2 regions of the Caulobacter sp. RL271 genome follow, and region 1 is predicted to be linked to the other one. Evidence: riboswitches for the same ligand, from Rfam matches in the RefSeq annotation. Region 1 holds a riboswitch; the other holds the start of a gene.
The links. A riboswitch is a leader RNA that binds a small molecule or an ion and turns the genes downstream of it on or off. The one in region 1 is predicted to bind cobalamin.
Positions count from the first base shown of each region.

Region 1 (11,368 bases):
CGCAAGTGGGGATCGGTGTCGCTGGAGCGGGTCCTGGCCGACCCGCCGCAGGTGCTGCTGGCCGGCGCGCGGGCCGAGGGAGCGCCCACCTGGGCCGATCGCGTCATCGACCATCCCGCGCTGGAAAGCCTGCGACCGCGCACCTTCCGAGCCGGCTTCCCCCAGAAGCTGATCTATTGCGGCGGGCCGGTGCTGATCGAGACCGCCAAGGTCCTGGCCAAGGCGCGGCGGCGGGCCGAGGCCTGGGCCCGCCAGCGCTCCTTGCGCGACTGACCGCGTCACGGGCGCGGCGTCGCCCGCACCTCCATCGCGTCGAAGCCGCGCCAACGATAGATGGCGAACGAGCCCAGCCAGGCGACGGCGAATATGCCGATGACGATATAGCCGAGCAGGCCCATGTGCTCGGAGATGGCGCCGGCCACGTCCCAGAGACCCCCGGTCAGGGCCAGCTTCTCGGACAGCAGGGCCAGGGTCTGGACCGTGCCGATCACCACGGCGATGACGACGGAGATCAGGGTGATCACCAGGTTGTAGTAGAGCTTGCGCATCGGCTTGACGAAGGCCCACTCGTAGGCCCCCAGCATCATCACCCCGTCGGTGGTGTCGACCAGCGCCATGCCGGCCGCGAACAGGGCGGGGAACACCAGGACCACGGCCAGGGACAGGCCGTCCGACGCCTGACCGGCGGCCAGGCCCAGCAGGCTGACCTCGGTGGCCGTGTCGAATCCCAGGCCGAACAGGAAGCCCAGCGGGGCCATGTGCCAGCTCTTGGTGATGATCTTGAACAGCGGCCGCACCAGGCGCGAGACCAGGCCCCGGTCGGCGAGCAGCAGGTCGAGATCCTCCTCGACATAGGCGCCGGTGCGGCGCGCCTGGGTGAAGGCCTTCCAGACTCCGCGCAGGATCACGAGGTTGATCGCGGCGATGCCGAACAGGAAGAACGCCGAGATCGACGTCGCGACCACGCCGCCGACGCCCTTGAAGGTCTCGATCTCGGACAGCGCGCCGGCGGCCAGGGCGATCAGGATCGCGGCGATCACCACCACGGCCGAATGGCCCAGGGCGAAGAAGAAGCCGACCCCCACGGGACGCTGGCCGTCCTGCATCAGCTTGCGGGTGACGTTGTCGATCGCGGCGATGTGGTCGGCGTCCACGGCGTGACGCAGGCCGAAGCTGTAAGCCAGCAACGCCGTTCCCAGCAGCATCGGCTTGTCGTGCAGCAGCGCCAGCGCCCACAGCCACGCGCCGACATTGGCGGCGACCAGCAGGCCGTAGACACCGATCAGGCGACCGCGCAGGGCGCCGGGTGAAATCAACTTGGGCATCTTCATCCCCGTCAGCGCCTGGGCGACATGACGAGGGGCCTCCACCGCGCGGACGCGCGATGGCCGACACCGGCGGCGTGGGCGCTGGACGGCGCGCGCCGGACGTCGGAGCGGCCCTTCGCCGCTCGTTCGTCGCTCAGACGGAACACCGTGCCGCGGCCATCCCCTGGGCCAGGGCAAGAGCGACCCGACGCCGGCAGGTCTCCTGGCTCGCGGGTCGTCGCGCTTCGCACGCCTTCCCAGGCCTCGAAGAGGCCCAGTGGCTGGCCCTGTGGGGCCGAGTGCGTCGCGCTATCCGCTTACAGTTGCAGGGACAGCCGCGGATTTGGAGGCCAGGCCTCCGCACCGCATTCCCGATTAAGCTCCTTTCGGAGCACCGGCGCGATCACGGCGATGGAAGCTCCACCGCCGATAACGGCAGTAGGCCAAAAGCCGCCGGGCGCCAAGGTTTCACCCGCCTTTGCCGCGACCAGGCCTGGGCTCGGCGTCCGCTCGTGTCACGGGCAAGCGCAGGAACACCTGTCCGGCTGGGGTGGGGTCGGGCAGGGCGCCGGCGCGGATGTTCACCTGCAGGGACGGCAGGATCAGGGTCGGGGCCGACAGGGTGGCGTCTCGCGCCGTCCGCATGGCGACGAAGGCGTCCTCGTCCAGACCATCCCGCACATGGATGTTACGGGCGCGCTCGTCGGCGACGGTCGTCTCCCACCGATGATCCGAACGGCCTTCGGGAAGATAGTCGTGCCCGACGAAGATGCGGGTCTCCGGCGGCAGGGATAGCACCTTGCGGATCGACCGATACAGGGTCCGCGCGTCGCCGCCCGGAAAATCGGCGCGGGCGGTTCCATAGTCGGGCATGAAGAGCGTGTCGCCCACGAAGGCCGCGTCGCCGATCGTGTAGGTCATGCAGGCGGGGGTGTGCCCAGGCGTATGCATCGCGCCGATCGTCAAGGCGCCGAGGGTCAGGACGTCGCCTTCGTTGATCAGCACGTCGAAGACAGAGCCGTCGTCGGAGACGTCGGCCTCGAACACGGGGATGAAGGTCTTCTGCACCTCGATGATCCGGGCGCCGATCACCACCTTGGCGCCGGTCTCGTGGCGGATGTAGTCGGCGGCCGACAGGTGGTCGGCGTGGGCGTGGGTCTCCAGCACATAGGCCAGCTTCAGACCTCGCGCCCGAATAGCCTCCAGCAGGGTGTCGGCTGAACGGGTCGAGAGCTTGCCGGCCTTGGGCTCGAAATCCAGCACGGGATCGATGATCGCGGCCCAGTGGGTGGCCGGATCGGCGACGATGTAGCTGGCGGTGAAGGTGGCGGGATCGAAAAACGCTTGAACGTCGGGTCGCATGGCCGGAGCCTCCGATGGGCGAGATCCTTTATATTAGATCTTGCTAAATTAGATCAAGCTAATATATGGCGTTCATGTTCGATCTCTCGCGTTTCGATGTCAGCCAGTTCGAGGCCAGCGCCGCGCAGGCCGCCAAGCTCCTGCGCGCCTTGGCCAACGAGCGGCGGCTGATGATCCTGTGCCAGCTCGCCGATGGCGAACGGACGGTGGGGCAGATCCAGCCCCTGGTCGGCCTTTCGCAGTCGGCGCTCTCGCAGCACCTGGCGGTGCTGCGGGACGAGGGCGTCGTGGCCTCGCGCCGCGAAGCCACGAGCGTCTGGTACCGGATCGCCGATCCCGCCGCCCTCAAGGTGGTCGGCACGCTCGCGGAGATCTTTTGCCCTCCAGCGGAGAACGCCGCCCATGACCGAGATTCTGCATCCTCTGACGCCTGAAGAGGCCGCCCGGCGCCTGGCCGAAGGCCGCGCCGTTCTGATCGATATCCGCGAGCCCGACGAGTTCGCCAGGCGTCGTGCGAAGGGGGCGTTGTCGCGCCCGCTGTCCACCCTGGACGCCAGGGGCCTGGGGCTGCCCGATGCGCGCGAGGTGATCTTCACCTGCCGGTCGGGCATGCGCACCGGCGCCAATGGCGAACGGCTCGTGGCCGCCTGCGGGCGTCCGGCTTACGTGGTGAAAGGCGGCCTCGACGCCTGGGACGGCGTTGGCCTGCCGGTCGAGATCGATGACAAGGCGCCGCTGGAAATGATGCGCCAAGTCCAGATCGCCGCCGGGTTGCTGGTACTGGCGGGCGTGATCCTGGGGCTGACGGTCTCGCCCTGGTTTCTGGGCTTGGCCGGGTTCGTCGGCGCGGGCTTGACCTTCGCGGGGGCCACCGGCTTCTGCGGCATGGCGCGGCTGCTGGCCCTGGCGCCCTGGAACCGTCCGGCGGCGGCGTGAAGCCATGGACGCCAGCCTTCTCGCGGCCGTCCTGAGCGGGGCGATCGTGGCGCTGCTGCTGACGCTGTTCGGTGGCGGCGGCTCGGTGCTTGCCACGCCCTTGCTGCTCTATCTCGTCGGGGTTCGGGACCCGCACGTGGCGATCGGGACCTCGGCCGCCGCCGTGGCGGTGAACGCCGCCGTCGGCCTAGCCGCCCAGGCTCGGGCCGGCCGCGTCAAGTGGCCCTGCGCCCTGACCTTCGGCGCGCCGGGCCTGCTGGGTTCGCTGGCCGGCGCGCACCTGGCCAAGGCCGTGCCCGGAAATCACCTGCTGGCCGCGTTCGCCCTGGCCATGGCGGCGGTCGGCCTGTCGATGTTTCGCGCACCAGGCTCGCCGGGCGACCCGGATGTCCATATCGATCCGGACAAAGCCCTGCGGCTGGTTCCCGTTGGGACCGCCACGGGCCTGGCGGCGGGCTTCTTCGGGATCGGCGGCGGGTTCCTGATCGCGCCGGGCCTGATGGCGGCCACGGGCATGACGCTCGCGAACGCGACGGCCTCGTCGCTGGTGTCGGTCACGCTGTTCGGCGCGGCGACCAGCGTCAGCTACGCGGCGTCGGGACTCGTGGACGGGCCGCTGTTCCTGGCCCTGATCCTGGGCGGTGGCGTGGGCGTATTGGCGGGCGCGCGCCTGGCGCCGCGTCTGGCGTCGCGCGCCTTGCTGGCGCGTCGGCTCTTCGCCGCCATGATCGTCGCGACGGCCGTCTATGTGCTCTGGCGCGCGACGGCGGGCCAAGCGTGACGCCCTCGCGCGAACGGGCCGGAGGCTTAGGCTAGAAACCGTCTCCTGCGATCGTCTCGCAGGAGGCGCCTAAGCCTTGCCTGGGGCGGAGTTTGCTTTCAAGCTCCCCGCATCTGGCCTTGTTGCGGAAGCAGCGTCGAGCGTCCGCCCGAGACCGCCAGGAGGCCCTCTCGTGCTGAAACGTATCCTCGTCGGGTTCCTGGCTCTGGCGGTCGTGGGGCTGGTTGGCTTCGGCGTCTTCGCTTGGCGCCCGTCGATCGGCAAGATCGCGCCGCCTGCGCCGACCAGCTTCTCCCTGGACATGGTCGCGCGAGGCGAGGTGCTCGCGGGGGCGGGGTATTGCTCGACCTGTCACACCACCAAGGGCGGGCAGCCATTCGCCGGCGGCTACCCGATGAAGACCAGTTTCGGTGTGATCTACTCGACCAACATCACGCCCGACCCCAAGACGGGGATCGGCGCCTGGTCGGAAGCGGCGTTCAGTCGGGCGCTGCGCGAGGGCGTCGGCCGCGACGGTTCGCACCTCTTCCCGGCCTTGCCCTATGATCACTTCACCAAGCTGTCGGACGCCGACGTCTCGGCCCTCTACGCCTACATGATGACGCGGCCGGCCGTCGTCGCGCCGGCCAAGCGCAACGGCATTCCCTTCCCGCTGAACATTCGCGCCTTGCAGGCCGGCTGGAAGCTTCTGTTCTTCAAGCCGGGGCGCTTCGAGCCCGACAAGACCAAGAGCCCGGAATGGAACCGCGGCGCCTACCTGGCCGAAGGCCTTAGCCACTGCGGCGCCTGTCATACGCCGCGCAACGCCCTTGGGGCCGAGAAGCGCGACAAGGCCTTCGCCGGGGCCGCGATCGACAATTGGATCGCGCCGCCGCTGACCGCCGCCAATCCTTCGCCCGCGCCCTGGGACCGGGCCGAGCTGATCGCCTATCTGCGGACTGGCGTCAGCCGCTATCACGGTGTCGCCGCCGGTCCGATGGCGCCCGTGGTGCACGATGGCCTGGTCAAGTTGCCCGACGCCGACATTCAGGCCCTGGCGGTCTATTTCGCCGATCTAGACGCCGCCGCGGGCAGGTCGGGGGCCTTGGCTCCGGCCTTGCAACGGGCCGCCGCCGCCGATCGCCTGAACGTCGGGCCGCAGAACGACCCGTCCGCGCGCCTCTACACGGCCGCCTGCGCTTCTTGCCACTATAACGGCGTCGGCCAGCCCAACCCGCTGCGGCCCGATCTGGCGCTGAACAGCGCCGTCAATCTGGACGACCCGACCAATCTGATCCGGGTGGTGCTGTACGGCGTCAGCGCCCGTGATGGCGCGCCGGGGGTGGTGATGCCCGGCTTCAGCCGCTTCAGCGACGCCGACGTCGCCAAGCTGGCGGCCTATCTGCGCGCCACGCGCACCGACAAGCCTGCCTGGCCGGACCTCGACAAGAAGGTCGCGGCGATCCGCGCGCAGGAGAAGTGAGCCAGCCATGACCCAGTTCACGATCAACGGCAAAGCTGTCTCCATAGACGCCGACGAGGATACGCCCCTGCTGTGGGTGATCCGCGACGACATCGGCCTGACCGGCACCAAGTTCGGCTGCGGGATCGGCATGTGCGGCGCCTGCACGGTCCATGTCGGCGGGCGAGCGACACGCTCGTGCATCACCCCGCTCAGCGCCGTCGACGGGGCCGAGGTGACGACGATCGAGGGGCTGGACCCGGCCGGCCAACACCCGGTGCAGCAAGCGTGGCTGGAGCTCCAGACCCCGCAATGCGGCTACTGCCAGTCCGGTCAGATCATGCAGGCCGCCGCCATGCTGAAGGACTTTCCCAAGCCTTCGGACCAGGACATCGACGCCACCATGAGCGGCAATCTATGCCGCTGCATGACCTATGCCCGTATCCGCGCGGCCATCAAGCAGGCCGCCGCCGCGATGGAGGTGAAGTCGTGAGCCGGCTGCTTCCCAAGGGCGAGCTGGGCGTTCTGTCGCGCCGCAACTTCCTGATCGCGTCGACGGGCGCGGGACTGGCCTTCGGCTTCTCGGCGCTGGTCGAGGCGGCGATGGATCCAGCCGTTCCCGGCGGCGCGCCGGCGGCCAAGGCCGGGCCGCAGTTCGAGCCCACCCTGTGGTTCGCCATCGATGGCGATGGCATCGTCACCGTCAACATCATCCGCGCCGAGATGGGCCAGCACGTGGGCACGGCGCTGGCCCGCATTCTCGCCGACGAACTGGACGTAGCCTGGGACAAGGTGCGCATCGTCCATGTCGACACCGATCCCAAGTGGGGGCTGATGGTCACCGGCGGCAGCTGGTCGGTGTGGCAGACCTTCCCGATCTTCAGCCAAGCCGGCGCGGCCGGGCGCATCGCGCTGGTCGAGGCCGGGGCCAAGCTGCTGAACGTCTCGCCAGCTGGCGGGACGGCGCGCGGCGGCATTGTCCATGTCGGCGGCAAGTCGATCTCCTATGGCGATATCGTCAAGCGCGGCGGCGTCGCGCGGACGTTCACGCCCGAGGAACTAGCCAAGCTGCCGATCAAGCCGGCGGGTGAGCGCAAGCTGATCGGCAAGCCCGGCAAGGCCCTGGACATCGTCGCCAAGACCAACGGCACGGCGGTCTATGGCATCGACGCCAAGGTTCCGGGCATGGTGTTCGCTCGGCCCAAGCTGCCGCCCACGCGCCATGGGGCCAAGGTGCTGTCGGTCGACGATGGCGCGGCCAAGGCGATCAAGGGCTATCTGCGCTGCCTGGTGATCGAGGACCCTTCCGACACCGTGCCTGGCTGGGTTCTGGTGATCGCGCAAAGCTATCCGGCCGCGCTGCGCGCTTCGGAAAAGGTCAAGGTGAAGTGGACCGCGGGGCCGGGCGCGACCGTGTCCGAAAAGGACCTGCAGGACCACGCCGCCAGCCTGATCGCCAAGCCCGATGGCGGCGCGCTGCTGGAGAACAAGACCGCCGACACCGCTCCGGCCTTCAAGGCCGCCAAGTCGGTGCTGGAGCAGACCTATACCGCCGCCACTGTGCTCCACTTCCAGCTCGAACCGCTGAACGCCCTGGCCTTCGAGAAGGACGGGGTGATGGAGATCCATACCGGCAACCAGTGGCAGAGTCTGATCCTGCCGACCCTGGCCAAGGCGCTGGCTCGGCCTGAGAACCATATCGTCATGCGCACCTACATGCTGGGCGGCGGTTTCGGGCGGCGGCTGAACGGCGACTACGCCGTACCGGCGGCCCTGGCGGCCAAGGCGTTGGGGCAGCCGGTGAAGCTGATCCTGACGCGCGAGGACGACGTGCGCTTCGACTCGGTGCGGTCGCCTTCGGTCCAGACGGTGCGCATGGCCTTCGATGGCGCGGGCGCCATCCTGGCCCATGAGCACCACGCCGCCGCCGGCTGGCCGACCCTGGCCAACGCGCCGGCTCTGATGCCCAAGGGCAAGAATGGCGTGGCCTATGACCCGTTCGCCATCTCGGGGGCCGATCATTGGTACGAGGTCGGCGCCCACAAGGTGCGGGCCATCAACAACGACCTGGCCAACGAGACCTTCCGTCCTGGCTGGCTGCGATCGGTCGGACCAGGGTGGACCAACTGGGCGGGCGAGAGCTTCATCGACGAGGCGGCTCACCACCTGAAGACCGACCCGGTCGCGCTGCGCCTGAAGCTGCTGACGGGCGCGGGCGCCAATGCCGGGAGCGACGCCAGCACGAAGGGCGGCGCCAAGCGCCAGGCCGAGGTGGTGCGTCGCGCGGCCGAAGCCGCCGGCTGGGGGCAGGCCCTGCCGAAGGACACCGGCCTGGGGCTGGCCACCAGCTTTGGTCAGGAACGCGACATGCCCACCTGGGTGGCGTGCGTGGCGCGTGTCCATGTGGATCGCGCCAGCGGCGTGGTCACGGTGCAGAAGCTGACGGTGGTCACCGACGCCGGAACCATCGTCGACCCCGATGGGGCGCGCGCCCAGACCGAAGGCGCGACCCTGTGGGGCCTGAGCATGGCCCTGCACGAGGGAACCGAGTTCGTGAACGGCGAGGTCAAGGACCTGAACCTCGACACCTATACGCCGCTACGGATCTCCGACACGCCGGAGCTGGACATCCAGTTCGTCGACAGCATCGAGGTTCCCGTGGGCCTGGGCGAGCCTGCGACGACCGTGGTGGCGCCGGCCGTCGCCAACGCGATCTTCCGCGCCGTCGGCGTGCGCCTGCGGCACATCCCGATCACCCCGGCCGACGTGCTGCGGGCGTTGTCGGCGAAGACCTGACGGCGCCGCGCGCCGACGGCGACTAGAGGCGGACGAACGGCGCCAGCAGCCGGCCGAGCTTTCCCGGCAGCACGATCTGGCCGTCCAGCGCCGCCACGCACAGGCAAGGCTCGGCGGACACGACGCGCGGCTGGTGCGTCACGTTGGGATCGGCCTCTTCGAAATCACCCGCGGAGAAGACGCCATCCTCGGTGGCATAGGCGCCGCTGATGACGCAGGTCAGTTCCAGACCGCCGTGCGTGTGGCGCGGCGTACATTGGCCTGGCGCTATCCGCAGAAGAATGACCCGGCAATCGCCGTCCCGCGGGCCGATCACGTCCCGAACATGGACACCGGGGCCCAGCCACCGCCAGCGGCCGAGCGGGAAATGGCGCAGCGGCGCCGGCAGCGAAGGATCCGCGCCGGCGGGAGGCGTCGGCGTCTCGGATGCCGAGGGCGCGTTCAGGCGCGCCAGCGTCGCGTCACGCGCGTCGGCGTCGAGCGCGACCGGATCGAGATTTTCCAGGACGTCGCCGCCGACCGCCCGCCCCAGATCCGTCCAGGCGCGCGTCTCAGGACGCAACGCCAGATGGGTGGCGACGACGACGGCTTCCGGGGGGCTCAGCGTGCCGGCCGCGAACGCCAGCAGGCGCTCTTCGCTGGGTTGGCGTCGAAGGCTCATGCCACGCCTCCAGACTCGCGCTCAATGAAGGCGCGAAGTTTCATCATTCCGAACCGGATGCGAGCCTTGATCGTTCCGAGCGGCACGCCCAGGGCCTGGGAGATCTGCATATGGGTCTGCTCTTGGAAGAAGGCCATTTCGATCGCCTGGGCCTGATCCGGGTTCAGGGACTTGATCGCGGCCCTGACGCGTTGGGCGTCCTGGGCGCCGCTCAGGATGACGTCGGGTTGGGGCGGATCCTCGGCGTCCGGCGCGAAGTCCTCGGCATAGACGGCGCGATCCGCCCGGCGCAGGCCGTCGATGCGCAGGTTACGCGCGATCGTGAAGATCCAGGCCGCCGCCGACGCGCGCGTGGGATCGAACAGGTGCGCCTTGCGCCAGACCGTCAACAGGGTCTCCTGCGCCAGCTCCTCGGCCGCGGAGGCCGGGGACCCGCTCCGGATCAGCAGCGCCTTCACGCGCGGGGCGTAGTGATCGAACAGGGCCGCGAACGCCTCGCGGTCGCCGTTCGCGGCGATCAGCGTGACACAGGTGTTGAAATCCCGTGGCGCGGTCACGGCGCGAAAGCCTCCAGGGCGATTGGGATCAAGCTGAGTCGCATGCATGGCCATGATACGGAACACATCGGCGATCGGATGCTGGCGCGCGCCAAAATCGCTTCAGGTCAGGCGGGGCCTCCCAAGGTCACGGCCTGGGCCGGCGGCGGTGGACGGCGGCGAAGGCCGATGCCGCGCGCCAGGATTCGCGCGGCTTCCCAGTGGATGCCCGCGATCACCTTGAGGCTCAGCAGCGGATGGCGCAGCCAGGCCTTCGCCAGTCCGCCGTCGGTCAGAGGCGCGCGCTGGCCTTCGAAGGTCGCGGTCAGGACCAGGTCCTCTCCCCGGCGGACCGAAATCCGGACCGCGACGGCCTCGCCAGGCGGCAGGACCTCGAAATCATAGACCAGGTCCATGTCCATGAACGGAGAGACGAAGAAGCGCTTCGGCACCGTCTGGCGCACCGGCGAGGTTTCCTCTTCGGGCGTCGCCGCAAGATAGCTGTGCCGCTGGCCAAAGGTGTTGCGCACCTCATAGAGGATCGCCGCCAGGGAGCCGTCGGCGCGGTGACAGAAGTACAGGCTGAGCGGATTGAAGCCGTAGCCGAGAATACGCGGCATGCAGAGCAGCCGCACCGGCCCGTCGGCGACGATGCCGGCGTCCGCCAACAGGCGATGGGCGTACGGCTTCAGCGCCATTCCTCCTCGATCGCCATGGTCGGCGGCACGAAAGGAGAGCAGGCCAAAGCGCCCCGATCCCAGGAGCCGCAACCGCGACAGCACATCGGGCAGCTCGTCCAGGTCCAGCAGCAGCATGAAAATGCGATAGCGCAGCCGGTGCGGCCTCGGGGAAAGCCGCCGGTGGGCGACGACGCCTTCGTAGATGGCCGATGCGGTCATGATCAGGCGGCCTCTTCGAATTCGGGCCCTCCGGCGTAGGGGATCCGGTCGTTCTGGCCGGCCACTTGCCAGGGACGACGGACGCCGCCGAGTTGCTCGGCGACGGCGAGGCCCGCCTGCAGGCCATCCTCGTGGAAGCCTGCACCGAAATAGGCGCCGCAGAACCAGGCGCGGCGCGCGCCCTGCAGCGTCCACAGGTCCTTCTGGGCCGTCAGGGCGGTGGCGTCGAAGTGCGGATGCTCGAAGGTCCGGGTCTGATGGACGAGGTCCTCGCGCGGCTCGAGGTGCGGGTTGAGCGTGACGAATAGCGGCGGCGTCTGACGCAGGCTCTGCAGGTGGTTCATCCAATAGCTGACGCATCCACTGGCCGGATCGTCCCGGCGTCCCAGATGGTTCCAGCTGGCCCAGGCCAGGCGGCGGCGTGGCATCAGCCGGCGGTCCTGATGCAGCACGACCTGGTTGGGCGTGTAGCGGAACGCTCCGAGTATCGCGCGCTCCCTCGCGTCCGCGTCGGTCAGCAGGCCAAGGGTGGTCGGCGCGTGGGTGGCGAACACCACGTGGTCGAACGCGGTCTCCCGGCCGTCGCGTTCGACGATCCGCACGCCATCATCGCCTCTCAGCACGGCCTCGATGCGGGCCGAAACCCTGA
Region 1 is NZ_CP096040.1:2,241,310-2,252,677, forward strand. Features, by position in the region: gene MZV50_RS10875 (ABC transporter substrate-binding protein) at 1-273, shown strand, start outside; gene MZV50_RS10880 (HoxN/HupN/NixA family nickel/cobalt transporter) at 279-1,325, opposite strand; cobalamin riboswitch at 1,504-1,721, opposite strand; gene MZV50_RS10885 (MBL fold metallo-hydrolase) at 1,776-2,669, opposite strand; gene MZV50_RS10890 (ArsR/SmtB family transcription factor) at 2,744-3,103, shown strand; gene MZV50_RS10895 (rhodanese family protein) at 3,072-3,605, shown strand; gene MZV50_RS10900 (sulfite exporter TauE/SafE family protein) at 3,610-4,386, shown strand; gene MZV50_RS10905 (cytochrome c) at 4,559-5,848, shown strand; gene MZV50_RS10910 ((2Fe-2S)-binding protein) at 5,856-6,320, shown strand; gene MZV50_RS10915 (xanthine dehydrogenase family protein molybdopterin-binding subunit) at 6,317-8,623, shown strand; gene chrR (cadmium/peroxide/UV radiation responsive anti-sigma factor ChrR) at 8,646-9,284, opposite strand; gene MZV50_RS10925 (sigma-70 family RNA polymerase sigma factor) at 9,281-9,841, opposite strand; gene MZV50_RS10930 (DUF1365 domain-containing protein) at 9,949-10,719, opposite strand; gene MZV50_RS10935 (NAD(P)/FAD-dependent oxidoreductase) at 10,722-11,368, opposite strand, start outside.

Region 2 (11,368 bases), 610 kb from region 1:
GCGGGCGGGTGAGCCCAGCAAGCCCAGCCCCGGACTGTCCGAGTATCCCCCTCGGACCTGTCCCCGCTCGATCGCCCCCCGCCGCCACGATGGTCGCTGGCCACGCGCCCTTTCCTCCCGACGAGATGGGATCAGTATGGTGGAGGCCTGAACGCGGATCATTCAGCGGCGTCTGAAATCGACAAGTTATTGATTTGCATGGACTCCACCTCGCGAACTCCGAGGATACGGCGGGTTCAATCCCCGTGAATCCCTCTCTCCATGCTGTACAGATCGGGGAGATAGCGGACACATGTTCGGGGACATGGTGGACACTTTTGGCATGAGGCGGAGGAGCCGACATGCCGTTCAGGGAGTGTTCTTTAGTGTCTCAACGGGAAGAGTTTTGCCGGCTTGCGCTGTCGCCCGGGGGTAAGGTGCGACTGCTCTGTCGCCGCTTCGGGATCAGTCCGACGACGGCCTACAAGTGGTTGGCGCTTTACAAGGCGGCGGGGGTTGAGGGGCTGAGCGATCGGTCGCGTCGGCCGTTGAGCGCTCCGGGCCGCAGCTCGCCCGAGCGGGAGGCGCAGGTCATGGCGGTTCGCCTTGAGCATCCGGCCTGGGGCGGGCGCAAGATCCGCCGTGTGTTGCAGAACCAAGGTCTTGCCCAGCCGCCATCGGCCTCGACGATCACCCAGATCGTTCGCCGACACGGCGCCCTGAACGGCCCCGGAGCCGATCAGGCGCGCGACTGGATCCGGTTCGAGCACGCTGAGCCCAATGACCTGTGGCAGATGGACTTCAAGGGCTGGTTCGCGCTGGGCGGGCGGCGATGTCATCCCCTGACGGTGCTGGATGACCATTCCCGTTACGCCCTGGAGGTCGGGGCGTGCGGCGACCAGACGGGCGAGACGGTGCGCGAGCGTCTGGAGGCGGTGTTCCGCCGCTACGGCCTGCCCTGGCGCATCCTGTGCGACAATGGCCCGCCCTGGGGTTCAGCCGGTCATGGCGAGCACTCCAGCTTCAGCGTCTGGCTGATGGATCTGGATATCGCCGTCTCTCACGGCCGCCCCTATCATCCCCAGACCCAGGGCAAGGACGAACGTTTCCATCGCACCCTGAACGCCGAGGCGCTCGACGCGCGAACCTTCAGGTCCCTTGCCCACGCCCAGAGCGCCTTCGACGCCTGGCGAACGGTCTACAACCTCAAGCGGCCTCACGAAGCCCTGGCCATGGACACCCCCGCCACCCGCTATCGCATGAGTCAAAGATCCATGCCCGACAGCATCCGCCCGCCAGAATACGAGCCCCAGGCCACCGTGCGGAAGATCAGCAGCAGCGGCCAGTTCGCCTTCAAGGGCCGCACCTTGCGGACATCCAAGGCCTTCGCCGGAAAGCAAATGGCCTTACGCGCCACCAACCAGGATGGCCTCTTCGACCTCTGCTACCGCCGTCACGTCGTGGCCCAGATCGACCTACGTCAGAGCAAAACCGTCCACCATGTCCCCGAACATGTGTCCACCTTGTCTCCGGTCTGAACACATGCGAGAGGGATTTCCGCTCACCCTTCACCCCTGTGGCTTCAGCCGCAGTGGCAATCCCGCCGCCACGAAATAGACCTCGTCGACCGCCTGGGCGAGCCGCTGGTGCAATCGTCCCGCCTCGTCGCGGAAACGGCGGCCCAGCGGCGTCTCGGGGACGAGTCCCAGGCCGACCTCGTTGCTGACCAGCCAGAGCCGGGCGGGGCAGGCCGCCGCCGCCGCGACCAGTTCGGTCGCCGCCGCCTCGACGTCGCGTTCGGCCAGCATCAGGTTCGACAGCCACAGGGTCAGACAGTCGACCACGGCGACCGCGTCGGCGGGCAGGGCGGTGATCGCGCCCGACAGGTCCAGCGGCGCCTCGATGGTGATCCACGATTCGCCTCGGTCGGCCCGGTGGCGGGCGATCCGCTCGGCCATCTCGTCGTCGAACGCCTGACCGGTCGCGATCAGGGTTGGGCGACCGCCAAACGCCACGTTTTCCGCGGCTTTCTGGGCGAAGGCGCTCTTGCCGGAACGGGCCCCGCCCAGCACCAGGGTCGATGTCATGGAAGCTCCACATTGACGGTGTGCGGCGCAGCATATAGGGCTGGCGGCGCGTCAGGCTCCTCGAAAGAGGATTAAAAGGGAACGAGGTTCAAGACCTCGGCTGCCCCCGCAACTGTAAGCGGCGAGCTCTCGCGTCACATGCCACTGGGGTCCAGACCCTGGGAAGGCGACGCCAAGAGCAACGACCCGCGAGCCAGGAGACCTGCCCGGCGTGGTCGTTCATCGCTTGGCCGGGGTGCGCCAAACGAACGGGGTCTCCCGAGAAACGACAGTCACAGGGCCGCGCCGCGGTCCGGGGCGTACGCGTGGCTTTTGCGGGCTTGCGAGTGCGTCGCGGATCAACGCGCGGGTCGTTTCGAAAAGGGGAAAGACCATGATCCGAGCGCTTATCAGCTCCACCGCTCTCGCTACCGTCCTGCTCGCCGGGGCCGCCCACGCAGACGACCAGAAGGCGCCCGAGGCCGACGTCGCCGGCAACACCGGCGCCAATGGCGTCGCCGAACTGGTGGTCACCGCCACCCGCACCGCCCAGCCGATCGAGAAGGTCGGGGCGTCGGTCACCGTCCTGACGCAAGGCGCCATCGAGGCCAGCCAGGCGGTTTCCATCGTCGAGCTCCTGGCCCAGACGCCGGGCGTCAGCTTCACCCGCAATGGCGGGCCGGGGACCTCGACCAGCCTGAACATCCGCGGCGCCGAGACCCAGCACACCGTGGTGCTGATCGATGGCGTCAAGCTGAACGACCCGTCCTCGACCCAGGGCGGCTTCAACAGCGGCAACCTGCTGGTCGGCGACATCTCGCGCATCGAGATCCTGCGCGGCGCCCAGTCGACCCTGTGGGGCAGCCAGGCCATCGGCGGCGTGGTCAACATCGTCACCGCCGATCCGACCGTTCCGTTCACGACCTCGGTCGACGTCGAAGGCGGCGCGCGCCAGACCGGCTATCTGCGCGCCGGCCTGGGCGGCGCCAGCGACAAGATCACCTGGCGGGTGGCCGGCGGCTTCTACTCGACCGACGGCTTCTCGGCCTGGAAGACCGGCAAGGAGACCGACGGCTACCAGAACCGAGGCCTGTCGGGTCGTCTGCGCTACACGTTCAGCGACGCGGTTTCGGCCGAGGTTCGCTCTGTCTATTCGAAGGGCAAGAACGACTTCGACACCTTCAACGGCGACAGCAGCGAATACGGCCGCACCGAGGAACTGGTCGTCTATACGGGCCTGAACTTCGCCCTGCTGGACGGCCGCTGGAACAACCGCGTCGGCTATGCCTACACCGACACGGACCGTGAGAACATCAACCCGCTGCGCCCGACCGTCCCGCAGACCTTCGACGCCGCCGGCAAGAACAAACGCTGGGAGTACCAGGGCGTGTTCGCGTTCACCGACGTGTTCAGCGCCACCTTCGGGGCCGAGAGCGAGAAGGCGCGCATGCGCACGCGCTCGCCGTCGACCTTCGACCCGAACCCGGTGTTCAAGACAGGCAAGGTCGGCGTCGACAGCGTCTATGGCCAGCTGCAGGCCGAGGTGGTCAAGGGTCTGACCCTGACCGCCGGCGTCCGCTACGAAGACCACGACACCTACGGTTCGCACACCCTGGGCCAGGCCTCGGCCGCCTGGGCGCTGAACGAAGGGAACACCGTGCTGCGCGCCAGCTTCGGCCAGGGCTTCCGCGCCCCGGGTCTCTACGAGCTCTACAGCGAATACGGCAACCTGGACCTGTCGCCCGAGAAGTTCGACAGCTGGGACGCCGGCGTCGAGCAACGCTTCTTCGGCGGCAAGGCTCGCGCCTCGGCCACCTGGTTCCAGCGCGAGGCCGACAACGAGATCCGCTTCTTCTCGTGCACCGGCGGCACCGATCCGCTGTGCGCGCCCGGCGGAACCCCGCGCTTCGGCTACTACAGCAACGTCCAGAAGACCAAGGCGCAAGGCGTCGAGCTGATCGGCGAGATCAAGCCGGTCGCGGGCCTGACGGTCACGGGCAACTACACCTACACCGACGCCCAGTCGGAGTCGGGCGCCAGCAAGGGCAAGCAGCTGACCCGTCGCCCCAAGAACATGGGCAATCTGTCGGCGGCCTATCGCTGGCCGGTGGGCCTGACCACCACGGTGGCGGCGCGCTACGTGGGCAAGACCTACAACAACGATCTCAACACCCAGGTGGTGAAGGATTATACGCTGGTCGACCTGCGGGCCGCCTACACGATCAACGAGACCTACGAGGTCTTCGGTCGCGTCGAGAACGCCTTCGACAAGGACTATCAGGCCATCCTGAACTACGGCACGCCCGGACGCGGGGCCTTCGTCGGCCTGCGGGCGCGCTTCTAGGCCGATGACGGCGTCGATTTCCACCATCGGCGCCTTCCGGCACGGCGGCCGTCTCCGCGAGGCGATGGCCGCCTATCCGGACGCGCCAGGTCCTTGGCTCGACCTGTCGACCGGGATCAATCCCGAGCCGTGGCCGGGGCCGAGGGCGCCGGCGGACGCCCTGACGCGGCTGCCCGATCCGCGGGACCTGGCGGATCTGGAAGCCGCGGCGGCGCGCGCGTTCGGCGTGGCCGATCCGGGGCGCGTCGTCGCGGTCTCGGGCGCGGAAGCGGCCCTGCGGCTGCTGCCGGGCCTGCTTGGCGGCGCATCGGCCGCGCTGCTGGCGCCGCTCTACGGAGGACACGTCGAAGCCTGGGCGAAAGCGAGCCTGGTCGCGGAGCTGGACGATCCGAGGGGCAGGGCCGCCGACGTGCTGGTCGTGGTCAATCCCAACAATCCCGACGGCCGCCGGATCTCGCGGGAGGCCCTGGCGGATTTGGCGGCCGAGCGGTCGGATCGGGGACGATGGACGATCGTCGACGAGTCCTTCGTCGAGGTCGCCCCCGAACTCAGCGTGGCGGACCTCGAGATCGACCGGCTGGTGACGCTTCGCTCGTTCGGAAAATTCTATGGCCTGCCCGGAGCGCGCCTGGGTTTCGCCATCGGAAACAATGGGTTCGTTGGGGATCTTCGCGCACGACTGGGCGATTGGCCGATCAGCGCCGACGCCCTGGCGCTGGGACTTGGCGCTTATGCCGACGTCGCCTGGCGGACCTCGGCTCGCGACTGGCTGGCCGATCAGGCGGCGCGGGTCGACGCGGTCCTGGCGCGAGCCGGACTGAAGGTGCTGGGCGGTTGCGATCTCTTCCGCCTGGTCGAGGTCGCCGACGCCCATGACCTGTTCGCGCGGCTGTGCGGGCAGGGCGTGCTGACGCGACCGTTCGCCGACCATTCCAACCGGCTTCGTCTCGGCTTGCCTTCCCGTAAGGATTTCAATCGCTTCGAGCAAGCGCTTCAGGCGGTGCGGTCATGAGCGCCAATCGTCGCGAGATTGTCGGCGGGGCCCTGGCGCTGGCGGCGGCCGGAGCGCCCGCTATCGCGTCCAACCTCGTCCCGAGCCGGATCGTGTCGCTGAACAGCTGTCTGGACGCGATGCTGGTCCACCTGGCCGATCGCGGCCAGATCGCCGCCCTCAGCCACTACGCCCGCGAGGAGCACGGCTCGACCGTCGCCGCCCAGGCCCGGACCTTGCCGTTCACCTGGGAAAGCGCCGAGGAGGTCATCGCGCTGCGCCCCGACCTGGTCCTGGCCAGCCAGCACTCGGCGCTGGCCACCCGCAACGCCCTCAAACGCCTGGACGTCCCGGTGCAGCGCTTCAAGGTCCCCAAGTCGGTCGACGAGAGCCTGGCCCAGGTCCGCAAGCTGGCCAAGCTGATCGGCCATCCCGACCGGGGCGAGGCCCTGGTCGGGCGGATCCAGGCGGCGATCGCCGCGGCGACGCCCGCGCCAGGCGCGCGCCGGTTGAGCGCCCTGATCTACCAGCCCAACGGTTTCGCGGCCGGTCCGGGCACCCTGGTCGACGAGATGATGGATCGTGCCGGTTTCGACAATGTCGCCCGGCGCTTCGGCCTGAAGACCTGGGGCAATGTCCCGCTGGAGCGGCTGCTGGCCGATCCGCCCCAGGTGCTGTTGGTCGGCGCGCCGGCGCCCGGCGCGCGCAGCTGGGCCGACCGGGTGATGACCCATCCGGCGCTCAAGACGATCGCGGGCCGGATGCGCCAGGTGCGCGTGCCTGAAAAGCTTCTCTACTGCGGCGGCCCGGTGCTGATCGAGACCGCCGCCGCCATGGCCAAGGCCCGCGCCCAGGCGCTGAAGGAGGGCGCATGAAGCCCCATCAGATCCCCGGACCAAAGTCCGCCTGGATGATCATGGGCGTCCTCGTGGCGCTGCTGGTGGTCCTGTTCGGCGTCAGCCTGTGCGCCGGCCGGGTCTGGACGCCCTGGAGCGCCTGGGTCTCGCACGGCCAGGATCCACGCTGGGCCATCGTCTTTGGCCTGCGCCTGCCGCGCACGATCCTGGCGATCCTGGTCGGCGGCGCGCTCGGTCTCTCCGGGGCGGCGCTGCAGGGCTACACCCGCAACCCGCTGGCCGATCCCGCCGCCTTGGGCGTCTCGACCTCGGCGGCGCTGGGGGCGGTGCTGACCCTTTATCTCGGCGCGGCGGGCGAGGCGCACTGGATCCTGCCGCTGGCGGCCATGGTCGGCGCCGGGGCCGGCGTCGCTCTGCTGCTCAGCCTGGCCGGCGTCACCTCCAGCATCGTCACATTCCTCCTGGCCGGCTTCGTCATCCAGACCGTGTGCGGAGCGGCCATCGCCCTGGCCCTCAACCTGGCCCCCAATCCCTGGGCGGTGAACGAGATCGTCAACTGGGTGATGGGCTCGCTGGCCGACCGCAGCGTCGAGGAGGTCAAGCTGGCCGCGCCGGGCGTGATCGCCGGCGGGCTGCTGCTCTTGACCCTGGGCCGATCGCTGGACGCCCTGACCCTGGGCGAGCAGGGCGCCAAGTCGCTGGGCGTGGATCTGTCGCGGACCCGCCTGTTGATGGCCGTCGGTGTCGCCGTGGCGGTCGGGTCCAGCGTGGCGGTGACCGGCGTCATCAGCTTCGTCGGCCTGATCACCCCCCACCTGCTGCGGCCGCTGCTGGGCTCCAGGTCGAGCGCGGTGCTGCTGCCGTCGTTCCTGGGCGGCGCGGCCCTGACCCTGGGCGCCGACATCCTGGTGCGGATGACCCCGGCGGCCAGCGAGATCAAGCTCAGCGTCGCCATGGCCGCGCTGGGTGGTCCGTTCTTCCTGGCCATGCTGATCTCGATGCGACGGAGGCTGGCGTGAGCACCGAACAAGGCCTGCGCGCGGACGCCATCGCGTTGCGCTTCGGCGATCGCCCGATCCTGCGTGGAATCTCCGCCCGGTTCGACAGGGGGCAGGTGATCGCCATCGTCGGCCCCAACGGCGCGGGCAAGTCGACCCTGCTGGCCTGCCTGGCGGGCCTGCTGAAGTCGGACGCCGGCGCGGCCCTCCTGGACGGAGCGCCGATCGCGGCCTTGCCCGGCCGGACACGGGCGCGACGCCTCGCCTTCCTGGCTCAGACGCCCGAGATCGCCTGGGATGTCGACGTCCGCGCCTTCGTCGGCCTGGGACGCACGCCGCATCTGGGCGCCTTCGGTCCCAGCGACGGCGATCGGACGGTGATCGACGCCGCCATCGCCGCGGCCAGTCTGGAGGCCTTCGCCGATCGCCCCGTCACCCGGATGTCCGGCGGCGAGCGGGCCCGCGCCCTGATCGCCCGCGCCCTGGCCGGCGAGACCGACTGGCTGTTGGCCGATGAGCCGCTGACCGGCCTGGACCCAGGCCATGCCCTGGACGCCCTGGCCCTGTTCCGCCGGATGGCGCATGACCAAGGCAAGGGCGTGATCGTCACCCTGCACGACCTGAACCTGGCCGCGCGCTTCGCCGACCGGGTGCTGGTGCTCAGCGACGGTCAACTGATCGCCGACGCCGCGCCGGAGATCGCCTTGACGCCCGAGATCCTGTCGGACGTCTACGGCGTCCTGATCCGTCGCCACGCCGGCGAGATCGGCCCGCTGATCGAAGTCCTGGGCCGTGTCGGCTAGTCCCTGGATCGTGCTGGCCGCCGCCGCCCTGGAAGCCGCCGTCGGCTATCCGGAGGCGCTGCATCGGCGCGTCCCGCATCCCGTGGCCTGGATCGGGGCGCTGATCTCGGCCCTCGAGCAGATGCTGAACCAGGCGGCCTTCGGCGAGGCGCTGCGGCGCGTGTTCGGGGTGATGACCCTGATGACGGTCGTCGCGGCCAGCGGCGCGGCGGGATGGCTGATCACCCGGTACGGCGGTCCCTGGGCCGTCGTCGCTGTCGGCGGGTTGGGCCTGGCGCAGCACAGCCTGTGGGACCACGTCCGCGCGGTGGCCAAGCCACTGAACGCCGGCGACCTGGACGCCGCACGGCTGGCCGTCGGCAAGATCGTCGGCCGCGACGTCGAGCGGCTCGACGAGGGCGGGGTCGCCGCCGCGGCGATCGAGAGCCTGGCCGAGAGCTTCAACGACGGCGTGGTCGCGCCGCTGTTCTGGTTCGTGATCGGCGGCTTGCCGGGCCTGTTCGTCTACAAGGCGGTCAACACCGCCGACAGCCTGATCGGCCATCGCGAGCCCCGGTGGCGATCGTTCGGCTGGGCCTCGGCGCGGTTCGACGACGTGCTCAACTGGATTCCGGCCCGTCTGGCGGGCGTTCTCGTCGCTCTGGCCGGGAAGGGCGGGTGGCGGATCATGCTGCGCGACGCCCGCAAGCACGCCTCGCCCAACGCCGGCTGGCCCGAAGCGGCGATGGCCGGCGCGCTGGGCGTCAGGCTGGGCGGCTTGGCCTGGTACGACGGCGCGCCGTCGGAGCGTCCGATCCTGGGCGAGGGTAGGGCGACTGTGGCGGCGGACCTGAGGCGCGCCTTGAAGGTCTATCGGCTTGCCTGCGGGATGCTCTGGCTGATGCTGGCCGTGGGGGGATTCGCATGGCCGCATTGATGATCCAGGGGTGCGGCTCGGACGTCGGCAAGTCGGTGCTGGTGGCCGGGCTGTGCCGGCTGTTCGCCAATCGCGGCCTGACGGTCCGACCGTTCAAGCCGCAGAACATGTCCAACAACGCCGCCGTCACCGCCGACGGCGGCGAGATCGGCCGCGCCCAGGCGCTGCAGGCCATCGCCTGTCGCGTGGCCCCGACCGTCGACATGAACCCGGTGCTGCTGAAACCCCAGAGCGATGTCGGCGCCCAGCTGGTGGTGCGTGGCAAGATGGCCGGGACCTGGAAGGCGCGGGGCTATCAGGAGCGCAAGGCCGCGCTGCTGGACACCGTCGTCGAGAGCTTCCGCCGCCTGGAGGCGCAGAGCGACCTCGTCATCGTCGAGGGCGCCGGCAGCCCGGCCGAGATCAACCTGCGCGCCGGCGACATCGCCAACATGGGTTTCGCTCTGGCCACGGACACGCCGGTCGTGCTGGTCGGCGACATCGATAGGGGCCACGTGATCGCCGCCCTGGTCGGCGCCCACGCCGTGCTCGATGACGACGACCGCGCCATGATCCGAGGCTTTGTGATCAACAAGTTCCGCGGTGATCCCAGCCTGTTCCAGGATGGCCGCGCCGAGATCGTTCGCCGCACGGGCTGGGCGGATCTGGGCATGGCGCCGTGGCTGGCGGCGGCGCGACGCTTGCCGGCCGAGGACGCCGTGGTGCTGGACCACGCCGCCGGGGCGGACCGACGCAAGATCCGTATCGTCGTGCCGATGTTGTCGCGCATCGCCAATTTCGACGAGTTCGACGCCCTGCGCGCCGAGCCCGAAGTCGCGTTCGCCTTCGTTCCGCCCGGGACGCCGCTGCCCGGCGACGCCGACCTCGTCATCCTGCCCGGGACCAAGGCGACCCTGGCGGACCTGGCCTTCCTGCGCGTCCAGGGGTGGGACATCGACCTGATGGCCCACGTACGACGGGGCGGACGGGTGCTGGGCGTATGCGGCGGCTATCAGATGCTGGGCCGGCGGCTCTCGGATCCCGACGGCGTCGAGGGCGCGCCGGACTCGATCCAGGGGCTGGGCCTGCTGGACGTCGAGACGGTGATGACCGGCGACAAGACCCTGCGCCCCGTCGCGGGCCACCTGCCGGGCGGTGCGCGGTTCGAGGGCTACGAGATGCATGTCGGGCGAACGGGTGGTCTCGTCGCGCCGATGCTGGCCTTCGACGACGGCGGGACCGACGGCGCCCTGTCGGCCGATGGCCGCGTCAAGGGCTGTTACGTCCACGGCTTGTTCGATCTGGCCGAGGCGCGGGCCGAGCTGCTGTCCGAGCTTGGCGCGGCGTCCGACGGCCTGGACCAGGCGGTCCGCATCGACCGGGCGCTGGACGAGATCGCCGGCGTCCTGGAGCAATCCTTCGACATTCCCGCCCTCATGCGTCTGGCGGGCCTGGAGTCCTCACGATGAACCTTCCCCCTGTGACCCCGGTCGACACGGCCGGCGCGGCGGCGTGGCGCGCGCTGCTCGACGGCAAGGCCAAGCCGCCCGGCGCCTTGGGACGGGTGGAGGATCTCGCGGTCCAACTGGGCCTGATCGCGGGTGGACCGCCACCGGCCTTCGACAAGGCCTTGCTGCTGGTCTTCGCCGGGGATCACGGCCTGACCGCAGAGGGGGTGTCGGCCTATCCGGCCAGCGTCACCCAGGCCATGGTCGCCACCTTCCTGGCCGGCAAGGCCAGCGCCAACGCCTTCGCCGGCGCGGTCGGCGCCGAGCTGCGGGTGGTCGACGCCGGGGTCGACGCCGACCTGCCGGCGCATCCGGCCTTGCGCGACGAGAAGGTTCGGCGCGGGACCCGCAACGCCGCCGTCGAGCCGGCCCTGACGCCCGACGAGATCGGCGAGGCGCTGGAGCGTGGCGCGCAGGTCGCCCGGGAGGCGGTCGCCGAGGGTTTCGAGATCTTGGCGCTGGGTGAGATGGGTATCGGCAACACCGCCTCGGCCGCTCTGGTCATGCACCGGCTGGCCCCGGCGCCGCTGGCGGATTGCGTCGGGCGCGGAACGGGACACGACGACGCGGGCCTGGCCCTCAAGCTGGCGACGCTGGAGCGAGCGGCGGCTCGAACCGACGCCACGGCGCCCGAGGCTGTCCTGGCGCAGTTCGGCGGCCTGGAGATCACGATGATGGCCGGGGCGGTGCTTGGCGCGGCCTCGGCGCGGGTTCCGGTGCTGATCGACGGCTTCATCGTCACGGCGGCGGCCCTGGCGGCGATCCGGCTGAACCCGGCGGCCAAGGCCTACTGCGTATTCTGCCACCAGTCGGCCGAACGCGGGCATCAAGGGATGCTGCAGGCGCTGGACGCCTCACCGCTGCTGCAGTTGGACCTGCGCCTGGGCGAGGGGACCGGCGCGCTGCTGGCCCTGCCGATCGTGCGCG
Region 2 is NZ_CP096040.1:2,854,711-2,866,078, reverse strand. Features, by position in the region: gene MZV50_RS13470 (IS481 family transposase) at 342-1,517, shown strand; gene cobU (bifunctional adenosylcobinamide kinase/adenosylcobinamide-phosphate guanylyltransferase) at 1,548-2,066, opposite strand; cobalamin riboswitch at 2,103-2,290, shown strand; gene MZV50_RS13460 (TonB-dependent receptor plug domain-containing protein) at 2,440-4,389, shown strand; gene cobD (threonine-phosphate decarboxylase CobD) at 4,394-5,401, shown strand; gene MZV50_RS13450 (ABC transporter substrate-binding protein) at 5,398-6,255, shown strand; gene MZV50_RS13445 (FecCD family ABC transporter permease) at 6,252-7,256, shown strand; gene MZV50_RS13440 (ABC transporter ATP-binding protein) at 7,253-8,038, shown strand; gene cbiB (adenosylcobinamide-phosphate synthase CbiB) at 8,028-8,954, shown strand; gene MZV50_RS13430 (cobyric acid synthase) at 8,942-10,402, shown strand; gene cobT (nicotinate-nucleotide--dimethylbenzimidazole phosphoribosyltransferase) at 10,399-11,368, shown strand, end outside.
Region 2: linked by a shared signal. The riboswitch ahead of MZV50_RS13460 (TonB-dependent receptor plug domain-containing protein) and the one ahead of MZV50_RS10880 (HoxN/HupN/NixA family nickel/cobalt transporter) in region 1 are both predicted to bind cobalamin.